Paludibaculum fermentans: one gene and its partner. The protein of the gene in region 1 binds, or shares a complex with, the protein of each later gene. Links are inferred from orthologs where the notes say so. Each region holds a gene or a part of one and is shown in the gene's direction. Other genes may lie near its edges.

Region 1 (6,931 bases):
TCGTGGATGTGGCCGCAGAAGAACCAGGCGGGCTGGACCTGGTCGATGAAATCGCGAACGGATTGGCTGCCGAAGTGGCGGCCGGGAGCGGCCTCGTCCAATTCCGTTCCCAGGGGCGGGCAGTGGCAGATGAGGATCTCGGGGTGGGGGTCGGCTAGCGGCGCGAGGCGCTGAGCCATTTCGGCTTCCGAATATTCTCCGGGGGTGTTGAATGGAGTAGGGCTGGAGTGACCGAGGCCTGCTACCGTATGACAGCCTGCCTGGAGGTGCTTGCCGTGCAGTGGGTTGAGGCCAAATTCCTGACAGAAGGCGTCGATCTGAGCGGCGTTTTCGTGGTTGCCCGGAAGGACGTGGACTTTGGGGGCTTTCGTTTGAAGGATGGGGCCTACGGAGTCCAATCCTCGCGCCCAGTTGACCATGTCGCCGGCGGCGACGTAGTAGTCGGCCTCCCTCTCCATGAGACGGCGGAGGGCGGCGAGGTCGTGGTGAATGTCGGAGAAAACAAGAAGTTTCATGCCCTTTGGTAGACATTGTACGCGGAAGGAAGCCGGGTGCTTCCAGGAACCCGGGAGGGGGGTCCGCGCATCTGTGAAAAAGGGAGCTATCCTGAAAGCAAGACTGGGCCCAGTCTGGGCGTACCCCGCCGTAACCACACCATGTCCTCAGAACCGCGACAGCGCATCACGATCAACTCTTGGCTGGAAGAAGAGCTGTATCAAGACTTTGTTAACAACAGCAGCAACGTAGACGAGAGCTGGAAAGAGAAGTTTGAGGCGGAGCCGGCCGAGGAGGCTGACGAGCCCGCGGCCACGACGGCAGTTGTTGCCGCGCCGCCTCCCACTGAGACTCCAGCCCCGACGCCTGCTCCGCCGCAGACAGTGCAAGTGCGGCCGGTGGCTCCGGCTGTTCCCCCGGTAGCGCTGAGCCCCGCCGACCAGTTGGTGCCCCTGAAGGGCGCGCCGATGCGGATCGCGGAGAACATGACGCTGAGCCTGACGGTGCCGACGGCGACGTCGCAGCGGACGATCCCGGTGAAGGTGATCGACGAGAACCGGCGGCTGCTGAACCACTGGCGGGACCTGCACGGCAAGAGCAAGATCAGCTACACGCACCTGATCGCGTGGGCGATGGTGAAGGCGATCCAGAAGGTCCCGGCCATCAATGATGCCTATGCGGAGATCGACGGGCAGGCTCATCGCGTGGTGCGGCCGGAGATCAACATCGGGATCGCGGTAGACGTGGCGGGCAAGGACGGCCACCGGTCGCTGGTGGTGCCGAGCATCAAGAACGCCGGGGCGAAGGGGTTCTACGAATTCCTGACCGCATTCGACGAGATTGTGGCGAAGTCGCGGACCGGCAAGCTGACGGTGGACGACTTCAAGGGCACGACGGTATCGCTGACGAATCCCGGGACGGTCGGGACGCTGGGCAGTGTGCCGCGGCTGATGCCGGGCCAGGGCGCGATTGTCGCCACCGGCAGCATCGATTTTCCGGCCGAGTTCCAGGGTGTCAGCGAAGAGCTGCGGGCGACTTTGGGCGTGTGCAAGGTGATGACGATGTCGTGCACGTACGACCATCGCATCATTCAGGGCGCCGAGTCCGGCCAGTTCCTGGGCAAGCTGCAGTCGCTGCTTGAGGGCAGCGAAGGCTTCTACGACGAGATTTTTGAACAGACCCGGATGCCCTACCAGCCGTTCCGCTGGCAGGTGGACCGGAAGGCGGCGAGTTCGGCATTCCGTGACGAAAAGCGGATGGAGGAGATCGCCAAGCAGGCGGCGGTGTTGCAATTGATCAATGCCTACCGCGTGCGCGGGCACCTGATCGCCGACCTGAATCCGCTGGGCGTGCAGCCGAACTATCACCCGGAGCTGGATCCCACCACCTACGGGCTGAGCATCTGGGATTTCGACCGCGAGTTCATCATCGGCAACCTTGCGACCAGCGGGAAGCAGACCATAGCCACGCTGCGTACGATTCTGGAGACGCTGCGGCAGACCTACTGCGGGCGGCTGGGCTGCGAGTACATGCACATCCAGCATCCGGAAGAGAAGCGCTGGCTGCAGGAGCGGATGGAACCGCAGGCCAACAACTGGCCGCTGGAAGAGACTGCGAAGCGCCGGGTGCTGCTGAAGCTGCTGCAGGCGGAGAGCTTCGAGAACTTCCTGCATACGCGGTTTGTGGGCCAGAAGCGGTTTTCGCTGGAAGGCGGCGAGAGCGCGATGGTGGTGCTGGACGAGTGCCTGGACCGCGGCGCGGACAGCGGCGTCCAGGAGGTCGTCGTCGGCATGGCACACCGCGGGCGGTTGACGGTGCTGTCGAACCTGATTGGCAAGTCGATGTCGCAGGTGTTCGGCGAGTTTGAAGGCAACGTGGATCCGGAAGCGACCCAGGGCTCGGGCGACGTGAAGTACCACCTGGGCGCGAGCGGGATCCAGAGGACGGCTTCCGGCAAGGAGATCAAGGTCTCGCTGGCGCCGAATCCGAGCCACCTGGAAGCAGTGGATCCGGTGGTGGAAGGCATCGTCCGCGCAAAGCAGACGTGGATGGGCGACGTGAAGCGCGAGAAGGTTCTGCCGATCCTGGTGCACGGTGACGCGGCTTTTGCGGGCCAGGGCGTGGTGGTGGAGACGCTCAACATGTCGCAGTTGAACGGCTACCGGACGGGCGGCACGATCCACCTGGTGATCAACAACCAGATCGGGTTCACGTCAACGCCGGACGAGAGCCGGTCGTCGACCTACTGTACGGACGTGGCACGGACGGTGCAGGCCCCCATCCTGCATGTGAACGGCGACGATCCGGAAGCGTGTGTGCGGGCGACTCAGGTTGCGATCGACTACCGGATGCGGTTCAAGAAGGATGTCGTCATCGACATGATCTGCTACCGCCGGTATGGACATAACGAGGCGGACGATCCGAGCTACACGCAGCCGTTGATGTACAAGATCATCAAGGCGAAGAAGCCGATTGGGACGCAGTACTCCGAGCGGCTGACGAAGGAAGGGTCGGTCACGAAGGATGCGGTGGAGCGGATCCGCCGGCAGATCCAGGATGCCTTGAATGCGGCGCACGAAGAGGCGCAGTCGAAGGGCGAGAAGTGGGAACTGCAGGAAGTGACCACCTTCGAAGAGACCACGGTTCCTTTGGTTTGCCCACGGACGGCGGTGGATGAGGGTTTGATTGCGCGCGTCGTGGAAGGCATGACCACCTTCCCGGACACCTTCACGCTGCATCCGAAGCTGAAGGGGTTCATCGAGAAGCGCAAAGAGATCCTGAAGGGCGGTACGGCGGACTGGGCGACGGGCGAGGCCCTGGCGTTCGGTACCCTGGCGCTGGAAGGGACTCCGGTGCGGTTGAGCGGACAGGACAGCGGCCGCGGCACGTTCTCGCAACGCCATCTGGAGTATTTCGACTACAACACCGGCCAGGTGCACACGCCGCTGATGCACATCGATCCGCAGCAGGCGCGGTTTGAGGTGTTCGACAGCTCTCTGTCGGAATACGGCGTGATGGGCTTCGAGTTCGGCTATTCGCTGGGCGACCCGCTGACGCTGACCCTGTGGGAAGCGCAGTTCGGCGATTTCGCGAATGGCGCGCAGATCATGATCGACCAGTTCGTGTCGTCGTGCGAAGCGAAGTGGGGCCAGCCGAGCGGGCTGGTATTGCTGCTGCCGCATGGCTACGAGGGGCAAGGTCCGGAACACTCCAGCGCCCGGCTGGAGCGTTTCCTGCAGCTTTGCGCCGAGAACAACATGCAAGTCTGCAACGTGACGACGCCGGCGCAGTATTTCCACCTGCTGCGGCGCCAGATGTACGGCGGGCAGGACCGGCGCGGGTTGCGCAAGCCGCTGGTGCTGATGACGCCGAAGAGCCTGCTGCGGCATGCGAAGGCGGTGAGCACGCTGGCCGACTTCACGCACGGGCATTTTGAACCGGTGATTGGAGATACGGGGACGGCTGCTCCGGACCGCGTGTCCAGGGTCATCTTCTGCACGGGCAAGATCTACTACGAGTTGGTGACGGAACGCGAAAAGCGCGGGTTGAACAACGTAGCGATCCTGCGGCTGGAGCAGATGTATCCGTGGCCGGCGGAAGAGATCGAGACCATGCTGTGGCGGTACCCGTCGACAGCGGAGATCGTCTGGGCTCAGGAAGAGCCGCGGAACCAGGGTGCGTTCCTGTTTGTCCGCGATAAGCTGGAGCCGATGCTGGCGGCGACACGGCGTACCTTGCGCTATGCGGGCCGGCAGGAAGCGGCGGCGCCCTCCACCGGGTCGAGTAAGCGGCATGCGCAGGAGCATGCGGCCGTGATGGAAGATGCCTTCAGCGCCGGGCCGGTGCGGCAGCGGCGGTACCGGGTGGTCGCCAAGGCCCAGAAGGAACTGGTGCCGGGCAAAGCCTGATTGGACCGAATGTAGAACAGATGAGGCCGGGCCTTCGGGTCCGGCCTTTTTTTGTGAAGACGGGGATCGCCGCGTGTCAGCTTTGGCGAGCAGAGGCCGCGCGATTGGGGGACCAGAGAGTCTCGGGCAGGTTCTGCACATGATTTGCCCAGCGGCTCCAAACGAAGAGCGCATCGCTGAGGCGGTTCAGGTAGCGAAGATTCACAGTGTCGATGGGCAGCTGCCGGGTGGCGGTGACCAGCAGGCGCTCAGCCCGCCGGCAGACCGTGCGGGCGATATGAAGGTCCGTGTTGATGCGGGAGCCGCCAGGCAGGACGAAGCTGCGCAGGGGTGGGAGTTCGGCGTTCATTGCGTCGATCTCCGATTCGAGTTGAGCCACGTCGGCCTCGGTGATGCGGGCCTGTTTGGGGTGAACGTGCTCCGGTGTAGTGGCAAGGATGGAGCCGAGGTTGAACAGCTCGTGCTGGACGCGAATCAGGATGTCGACGAGTGGCGCGAGTGCTGATTCCGGAGATGCGCTGACAACAGCAGCACCGACGAAGGAGTTGAGTTCATCCACGCAGCCATAGCACTCGAGGCGTGGGGAGTCTTTCGCGACGCGTTCGCCGCTGGCCAGGTGCGTGTCGCCCTGGTCACCGGTTTTGGTGTAGATGCGGTTGAGCGCGAGGCGGGGTTCGTTGAACGATTGATCTTCCATGGAGGCGGACTAAATTTCATTGTAGGTGGAATATACTGTGGATGAGGGCCCAACCCTCGCATGCATGCGCAGCTAAACCAAATTCCCAGGTCTTTTTGACATCCTGACGCCCGATGGGGCGCAGAGGGGGATTGGTCTATGCTGCGAATCCACGAGATTTGCTACGAGATCCAGTGCGGGTTGCCGCTGTTTGCGCACGCCTGCTTTGATATCAACCATGGCGACCGGATTGGCCTGGTAGGGCCGAATGGCGCCGGGAAATCGACGCTGATGCGCGTGGTGGCCGGAGAGCTGGCGCCGAGCGCGGGCAGCGTGATTCGCCGCGGCGGGTTGCGTGTCGCTTACCTGGCGCAGGAAGCGCCGCGGGGGACGGGCCAGACGCTCTTCGACCGCGTGATGGAGGCCGATGCCGAACTGGCGCGGCTCCGCCAGGATCCGGATTGGTTTGGCGAATATGTCGCGTTGGGTGGCCCCGGGTTTGAAGCTCGCGTGGAGCGGGCTTTGAGCCGGCTTGGATTCCCTGAAGAGAGCTGGGGCCTGGCGACGGAACGGTTGTCGTCGGGTCAGCGCATGCGGGCGGAACTGGCGCGGTGCCTGCTTTCGGGCTCGGACCTGCTGCTGCTGGACGAACCTACGAACCATCTGGATTCGGCGGCCCGGGCCTGGCTGGAAGGCGAGTTGCGTCGGCTGGATGAGGCCGTGCTTCTGGTGTCTCACGACCGGGCCTTTCTGAACCGGGTGACGAAGCGGACGGTGCTGATGGAGCGCGGCACCGTGCAGTGCTTCGAAGGCAACTACGAGAAGTTCATCGAGCAGCGGTCGTTGAAGGAACGGCAGGCGTGGCAGCAGTACGAGGCCCGGGAGCGGCAGGCGGCGGCGGAGCGGGCGGCGGCGGAGAAGCGCATGGCTCTGGCGCGTAAGGTGGCAAAGGCTCCGGAGGGGCAGAGGGACGCGCGGGCTTGCGGGCCGCACTATGCGAAGAAGGCCGCGAAGGTGGCTCGGACGGCACGGATCCTCCGGGAACGGCAGTCGATGCTGGAGGCGATGGAGAAGCCTTGGGAAGAGCAGGGGATTCCGGAGCTCGACTTCAGCGCTGTTGAACGGGGCGATGAGATTGCCGTGCGCGTGGAGAGGATGAGCAAGCGTTTTGGCGAGCGGGTGCTGTTCGAAGAGATGGACCTGCACGTGGCGCGCGGAGAGTGCTGGGTTCTGTCGGGGCCCAACGGCTCCGGCAAGAGCACGCTGTTGCGGATGATGGCGGGTACGGAGCAGCCAGACTCCGGAGTGGTGCAGGTGGGTGGTCGAGTGCGGGCGGGCTACCTGGCCCAGGAGGGCGAGAATCTGGCGCTGGGGCAGACTCCGCTGGAGTTGTGTCTGAGTGTGTGCGCGGATGAGACGCGGGTGCGAACCATGCTGGCGTGCTTGAAATTGCGAGCGGAGCAGATCCTGCGGCCGCTGGCTACGCTGAGCGCCGGCGAGCGGACAAAGGCAGGGATGGCGATGCTGCTGTTGTCCGGAGCCAACCTGTTGCTGCTGGATGAGCCCACGAATCATCTGGAAATGGAGGCCCGGGCGGCGCTGGAGGAAGCGCTTATCCGGTATCCCGGCACGGTGGTGCTGTCGACGCACGATGAGTGGCTGGCGGAACGGGTCGCCGACTATTCGTTGGAATTGGGGGCTACAATCGAGGCATGAAGAGGGGCGCATCCGAGACTGTGCAGCCGTGTACGCTCAGCGGGATTCCGCTGGAGAGCCACTATGGCTCACCGGCTCCTGGGGAGTATCCGTACACTCGCGGTATTCATGCGGCGATGTACCGGGCGAAGCTCTG
Region 2 (5,532 bases), 660 kb from region 1 along the record:
GCTCCAGCGGCAACCGGTCGAGCGACCACTCCATGAAGTTGGTGGGCTCAGTCACTTCCAGGGTGGCGGCCACACCTTTCACATCGGGCAGTCCTTCGTACTTCCAGCCGAAACTCTCAAAGAAGCCGGCGGCCAGGACGCGGTCGCGCGCCCGCTCGAAGTTCTGCTTGGTGGCGAGATCGCCCAGGCGGAGACCGGACGTGGAGATCACCTGTTCGGCCGTGTAGAACTTGTTGCCCGTCACGCGGATCTCGCGGATGGGCCAGATTTCGTTGGGTGCGGACTGCGCGGCGGCAGGATTCCGCGCCGGGACCGGGCGGCGGGCAGGCGCCTGTCCCCACCCCAGACAGGCGGCGACAAGGACGATGGCGGCGAGTCTCATTGCTTTCATTATGTGAAAATTTGCCAATGCTAGACTGAAAGTGATGTCCTACGATCTGATCGTGATCGGGAGCGGACCTGGGGGGTACTCCGCTGCGATTCGCGCAGGCCAGTACGGCCTCAAGACTGCGCTCATTGAAAAAAGCCCTCTCCTCGGTGGGACGTGCCTGCACGTTGGCTGCGTTCCCACAAAAGCCCTGCTCCACACTGCGGAAGTGTGGGACTACTTCCTGAACCCCGGACCTCAAGGGATTTCGTGCCAGGACCCCAGGCTCGACTATCTCAAAGTTCTGGAACGGAAGAACAAGATTGTCACCAGCCATGCCAAGGGCATCGAGTTTCTGATGAAGAAGCAGAAAGTCGAAGTCATTCGCGGCTACGGTCGGCTGAAGGGCCGCGGCCAGGTGGAAGTGCTCACCGACGGCGGCACTAAAACGCTGGAAGCAAAGAACATCATCATCGCCACCGGTTCCGAGGCGCGGATGATTCCAGGCCTGACGGCCGACGAGAAGACCATCGTCACGAATATCGAAATCCTGAGCCGCCCTCAGGTCCCCAAGAGCCTGCTGGTTATTGGCGCCGGCGCTGTTGGCGTCGAGTTTGCCTCTATCTTCAAGCGCTTCGGCAGCCAGGTGACCGTCTTTGAAATGCTGCCCCGGCTCGTGCCGGTGGAAGACGAAGACGTGAGCAAGGAACTGGAACGCCAGTTCAAGAAGCAGGGAATCAACCTGGAAACCGGCGCCAAGGTGCTGGAAGTGCAGCGTACCGCCGAAGGCGTCAGCCTGCAGGTACAGCTCGCCAGCGGGAAGGTGCAGCAGTTCGACGGCGAGATGCTGCTGGTGGCCGTGGGCCGCAAGCCGCTCACGGAAAACTGCGGTATCGAGAACACCCGAGTGGAACTCGACCGCGGCTTCGTCAAGGTCAACCAGTACCAGCAGACCGCCGAGCCGGGCGTCTACGCCATCGGCGACGTGGTCGCCGGCACGCCCCAACTCGCGCATGTCGCGACCATGGAAGGCATGGTGGCTGTCGCCCATATGGCTGGCAAGACCGCGACGCCTATCAACAAGAACCGGATTCCCGGCTGCACGTACACTGAGCCCGGCATCGGCAGCGTCGGCCTCACCGAGAAGCAGGCGCGCGAGAAGGGTTACGACGTGAAGGTGGGCAAGTTCCCCTTCGCCGGAAACTCGAAAGCCTCCATCCTCGGCAACCACGGCGGCTTCGTCAAAGTGGTGGCCGATGCCAAGTACGGCGAGATCCTGGGCGTCCACATCATCGGACCGCATGCCTATGAGCTGATCGCGGAAGCGGTGACGGCCATGGAAGCGGAAGCGACCGTCGAGACCATGATGTCGACGATCCACGCCCACCCGACGCTCTACGAAGCCGTCGGCGAAGCGTTCAACAGCGTGTACGGCCTGGCCATAAACGCCTGATCCCGATGCGAAAACTGCAAGTGCGCGAGCTCGGCCGCCTGGCCTATGGCGAGGCATGGGATTTACAGAAATCCCTGGCCGAGCAGCGCAAGCAGGGCCTCATCCCGGATCAACTCCTGCTGGTCGAACATCCCCACGTGCTCACCCTGGGCCGGAACGGTCACGAAGAGAATATCCTCTTAAGCCGCGACCGGTTGGCTGAACTCGGCATCGAATACTTTGAGATCAATCGTGGGGGCGACATCACTTATCACGGGCCGGGACAGATCGTCGGATACCCGATTCTTGATCTGAGAGAATGGAAGCGGGATGTCGTCGCCTATATCCGGGCACTGGAAGAAGTAATCATCCGGACTCTGCGGCGCTATGGGATTGAGGGAGTTCGTGATCCGGGCGCGGCCGGCGTCTGGGTGAACGGAGCGAAGGTCTGTGCGGTCGGCGTGCATATCAGCCGCTGGGTAACGACGCACGGCTTCGCCTTGAATTGGACTACGGATTTGAAGTACTTCCAGTACATCGTGCCCTGCGGGCTGACGAAGCCCGTGACCTCGATGGAAGAACTGGGAGTCCGAGTGGATCGCGCGGAGCTGCACCAGGCGATTCTGGACGAGTTCGCGCAGGTATACGAATACGAACCGGCGCTCGTGAGCGCCTGAGCCTGACAGACTGGAGAAAGTCGAAATGTCCGATGTCGTCATGCCCCAGATGGGCGAGAGCATTGTCGAAGGCACACTAACCAAGTGGCTCAAGAAGGTGGGCGATCGCGTGGAGCGCGACGAGCCACTCTTCGAGATCTCCACCGATAAAGTGGACACCGAGATTCCGTCGCCAACGGCCGGCACCCTCACCGAAATTCTGGTGCAGGAAGGCGCCGTGGTGGCCATCAACACCGTGGTAGCCCGTGTGGGCGACGGGGCCGCTGCACCGGCCCCCGCTCCGGCGCCTGCACCCGCTCCTGCCGTTGAGGCGCCCAAACCACCTCCGGCCCCTGTGGCTGCGGCACCTGCCCCGGCACCTGCCCCGGCAACTGCTCCGGAGCCTGCTCCGGTCCCGGTGGTGGAAGCAGTACCCGTACCGGCGGACGAGGACGACCAGGGCGGCCCCATTAGCCCGCTGGTGCGCCGCATGGCGCGCGAGAACAACATCGACGTAAAGGCGCTGAAGGGCAGTGGCGCCGGCGGCCGAGTGACCAAGCAGGACGTGGAAAACTACCTGGCCAGCCGCCAGGCTCCGCCTCCTGTGGCAGCAGCGCCTGCCGCTCCGGCTGCACCGCCTGCGTGGGCCACACCGGTGGCTCCGCCGCCCGCACCCGCCTCGACCGCGCCCCTACCCAGGGTCGAACCCGCTAAAGTACGCGTCGAGCCCATGTCCACCATGCGGCAGAAGATCGCAGAGCACATGGTGATGTCGAAGCAGACCTCCGCCCATGTGACGACGGTGCACCGCGTCGACATGACGAAGATCGCCAAGGTCCGCGCGAAGTCGAAGGATGAATTCCAGCAGCGCTACGGCTTCGGGCTGACGTTCCTGCCCTTCGTCCTGCGCGCCACCGCAGAGGCGTTGCGGGTGTTCCCGCTCTTCAACTCGTCGATCGAGGGCACCAACATCCTCTATCACAACGAGATCAATATCGGCGTCGCCGTGGCCCTGGAGAACGGGCTGATCGTGCCCGTCGTCCACCAGGCGGACGAGAAGAATATCGTCGGACTGCAGCGCTCCATCGTCGACCTCGCCGCCCGTGCCCGTTCCAAGCAGTTGAAGCCGGCTGAGGTCCAGGGCGGTACGTTCTCCATTACCAATTTCGGCAGCTTCGGCTCGCTCTTTGCGACGCCGGTCATCAACCAGCCGCAGGTGGCCATCCTCGGTGTTGGCGCCGTGGAAAAAGTGCCCGTGGTGATCGACGACGCCATTGCCATCCGCTCGATGGCCTACCTGGCCCTGACCTTCGACCACCGCCTCATCGACGGCGCTCTGGCCGATCAGTTCTGCCAGAAGGTAAAGTCGGTTCTCGAAAACTGGAACGACCAGGTTCTGTAACCACCACTCATTGACGAAAACACGCCGCTCATCGGATCTCCGGTGGGCGGCGTGTTTCGTTGTGGCACACTCGATGCCGTGAAGACGCTGCTTGGATTGCTGGCTTTGGCCGGGCTCACCGTTTCCGCGCAGCCCACAGCCAAAGAGCGCCTGTTGGAGCGGATTGAGGCCATCGCCGTCTCGGAACCGCCAGTGCTTGGCGTTGACACGCAGATCAGGACGGCGGCCACGCTGGCGTCCAAGGATCCGGATCTGGCCGAGCGCTGGCTGCAGGCAGCCACTTCGCGCGCCTTACCCCTGGTGGACCTGCACACCCGCGGCGAATTCCTCATTGCGATCGTCGACCAGTACCGGCAATTGGACACAGAAGCGGCGGAGCAGGTCTGCAGCCTCCTGCCGCGCCGGGCGACGGGCGCCAAAGAGGATCCCTTGGCCCGGTGTTACCACAGCCTCTTCTCAGTCAAGCGCTCATGGGAAGAAGAGAAGGCACTCACCCGCCGGGCCCTGTCCGCGGGGGCATTCCTGGCACCGGAGATTCGCAGCCACCTGGAACGCTCCATCAAGGAGCATCCGGAGGAGTGTGCCGCCGAGTTCGCCGTTATTGTGGAAGGCTTCCCCGCCGCCGATGCTTCCCCCCAGGAGCGCAGGCACTTGCTCGATATGGCCAATCTGATCAGGAAGCGCGAGCCGGAGTTGGCCGCGGCCGCCAGGAAACTGGCGGAGAGCAAGCCGAAAGCCCCCGCCGCGGGCACTGAAGAGGAGCTCGAAAAGAAGCAGGTGCTGGGTGAAGAGAAGCCACCAACGGAGGGCCTGGCCACGCCGGAACGGATCTCCCTGGCTCGCAAACAAACGCCCGCAATGCAGGTGGAGATGTTGCTGGAGGTCATGGACGGCGACAAGGAACTCTCGCCGCCACAGCGGATCGCCCTTGCCTATGAAGCGCTCGAGGTGACACCCAAGATCAAGGCCGGCGACGAACGGCTGGTCAGTCAATCGATGCTCGCGCGCCGGCTATATGACTACGGCGATCGAGGCAAGGCCGCCGTGGCCGCGCAGATGCTGGCTGAGTCGTTCGAGAAGTTCTACAACTGCGAGACCGCCGCGTGTGTAGCGTTTGAGGGCGACTCGAGCCCTGGTGAGGTGATCAATGATTTCGCGGAGTACTTGCGCGAGAACAAGATCCAGCCGGAGGATCTGGGGCTGCGCCACAAGTCGCTGGAAGCGCGGCTGCTGATCCTCGACCTGCAGCAGAGCCTGGGCATCGAAAAGAAGCGGTTCTCATTCTTTTGAGATATTCAGTTCTGATATTGACATTCTATAGGAGTGGGCGCATGATGGCCGTATAGGCAGTCTATACGAACCGATGCCGCCCACTACCAACCTCCTACAGGGGACTCTCGACCTTCTGATCCTGCGTTCGCTACTCACGGCCGAACTGCACGGACTCGGCATCTCCCGCCGCATCGAACAGATGACCGGCGGCACGTTCCAGGTGAAGCCCGGCTCTTTGTTCCCCGCGCTGCATCGTATGGAGGAGGCTGGCTGGTTGAAGTCCTCATGGGGCGAGTCGGAGTCAAACCGCCGCGCCCGCTACTACCAGATGACCGCCGCCGGCCGCCGGCACCTCAAGTTGGAAACAGAGGAATGGCAGCGGATCTCGCTCGCCATGGCGCAG

The links.
Region 2: IRI77_RS23650 (region 1) and sucB share a complex: the UniProt entries of both Escherichia coli proteins name them as parts of the 2-oxoglutarate dehydrogenase (OGDH) complex. The link is inferred for Paludibaculum fermentans from one-to-one orthologs.

What each region holds. Positions count from the first base shown.
Region 1 is NZ_CP063849.1:6,005,258-6,012,188, forward strand. What follows is about bases 329-4,603. They hold IRI77_RS23650 (multifunctional oxoglutarate decarboxylase/oxoglutarate dehydrogenase thiamine pyrophosphate-binding subunit/dihydrolipoyllysine-residue succinyltransferase subunit), read left to right. Parts: upstream 329-656; coding sequence 657-4,403; downstream 4,404-4,603. Other genes in these bases: IRI77_RS23645 (metallophosphoesterase family protein), read right to left, coding at 329-515; IRI77_RS23655 (cob(I)yrinic acid a,c-diamide adenosyltransferase), read right to left, coding at 4,480-4,603. In the rest of the region: more of IRI77_RS23645, read right to left, coding at 1-328; more of IRI77_RS23655, read right to left, coding at 4,604-5,100; ribosomal protection-like ABC-F family protein, read left to right, coding at 5,239-6,795; IRI77_RS23665 (acyl-CoA mutase large subunit family protein), read left to right, coding at 6,792-6,931. UniProt on the Escherichia coli protein: E1 component of the 2-oxoglutarate dehydrogenase (OGDH) complex which catalyzes the decarboxylation of 2-oxoglutarate, the first step in the conversion of 2-oxoglutarate to succinyl-CoA and CO(2).
Region 2 is NZ_CP063849.1:5,341,493-5,347,024, forward strand. Bases 1,804-4,679 are described here. They hold sucB (2-oxoglutarate dehydrogenase, E2 component, dihydrolipoamide succinyltransferase), read left to right. Parts: upstream 1,804-2,501; coding sequence 2,502-3,857; downstream 3,858-4,679. Other genes in these bases: lpdA (dihydrolipoyl dehydrogenase), read left to right, coding at 1,804-1,820; lipB (lipoyl(octanoyl) transferase LipB), read left to right, coding at 1,826-2,476; IRI77_RS20955 (hypothetical protein), read left to right, coding at 3,936-4,679. Also shown: IRI77_RS20935 (POTRA domain-containing protein), read right to left, coding at 1-382; more of lpdA, read left to right, coding at 426-1,803; more of IRI77_RS20955, read left to right, coding at 4,680-5,147; IRI77_RS20960 (PadR family transcriptional regulator), read left to right, coding at 5,221-5,532. UniProt on the Escherichia coli protein: E2 component of the 2-oxoglutarate dehydrogenase (OGDH) complex which catalyzes the second step in the conversion of 2-oxoglutarate to succinyl-CoA and CO(2).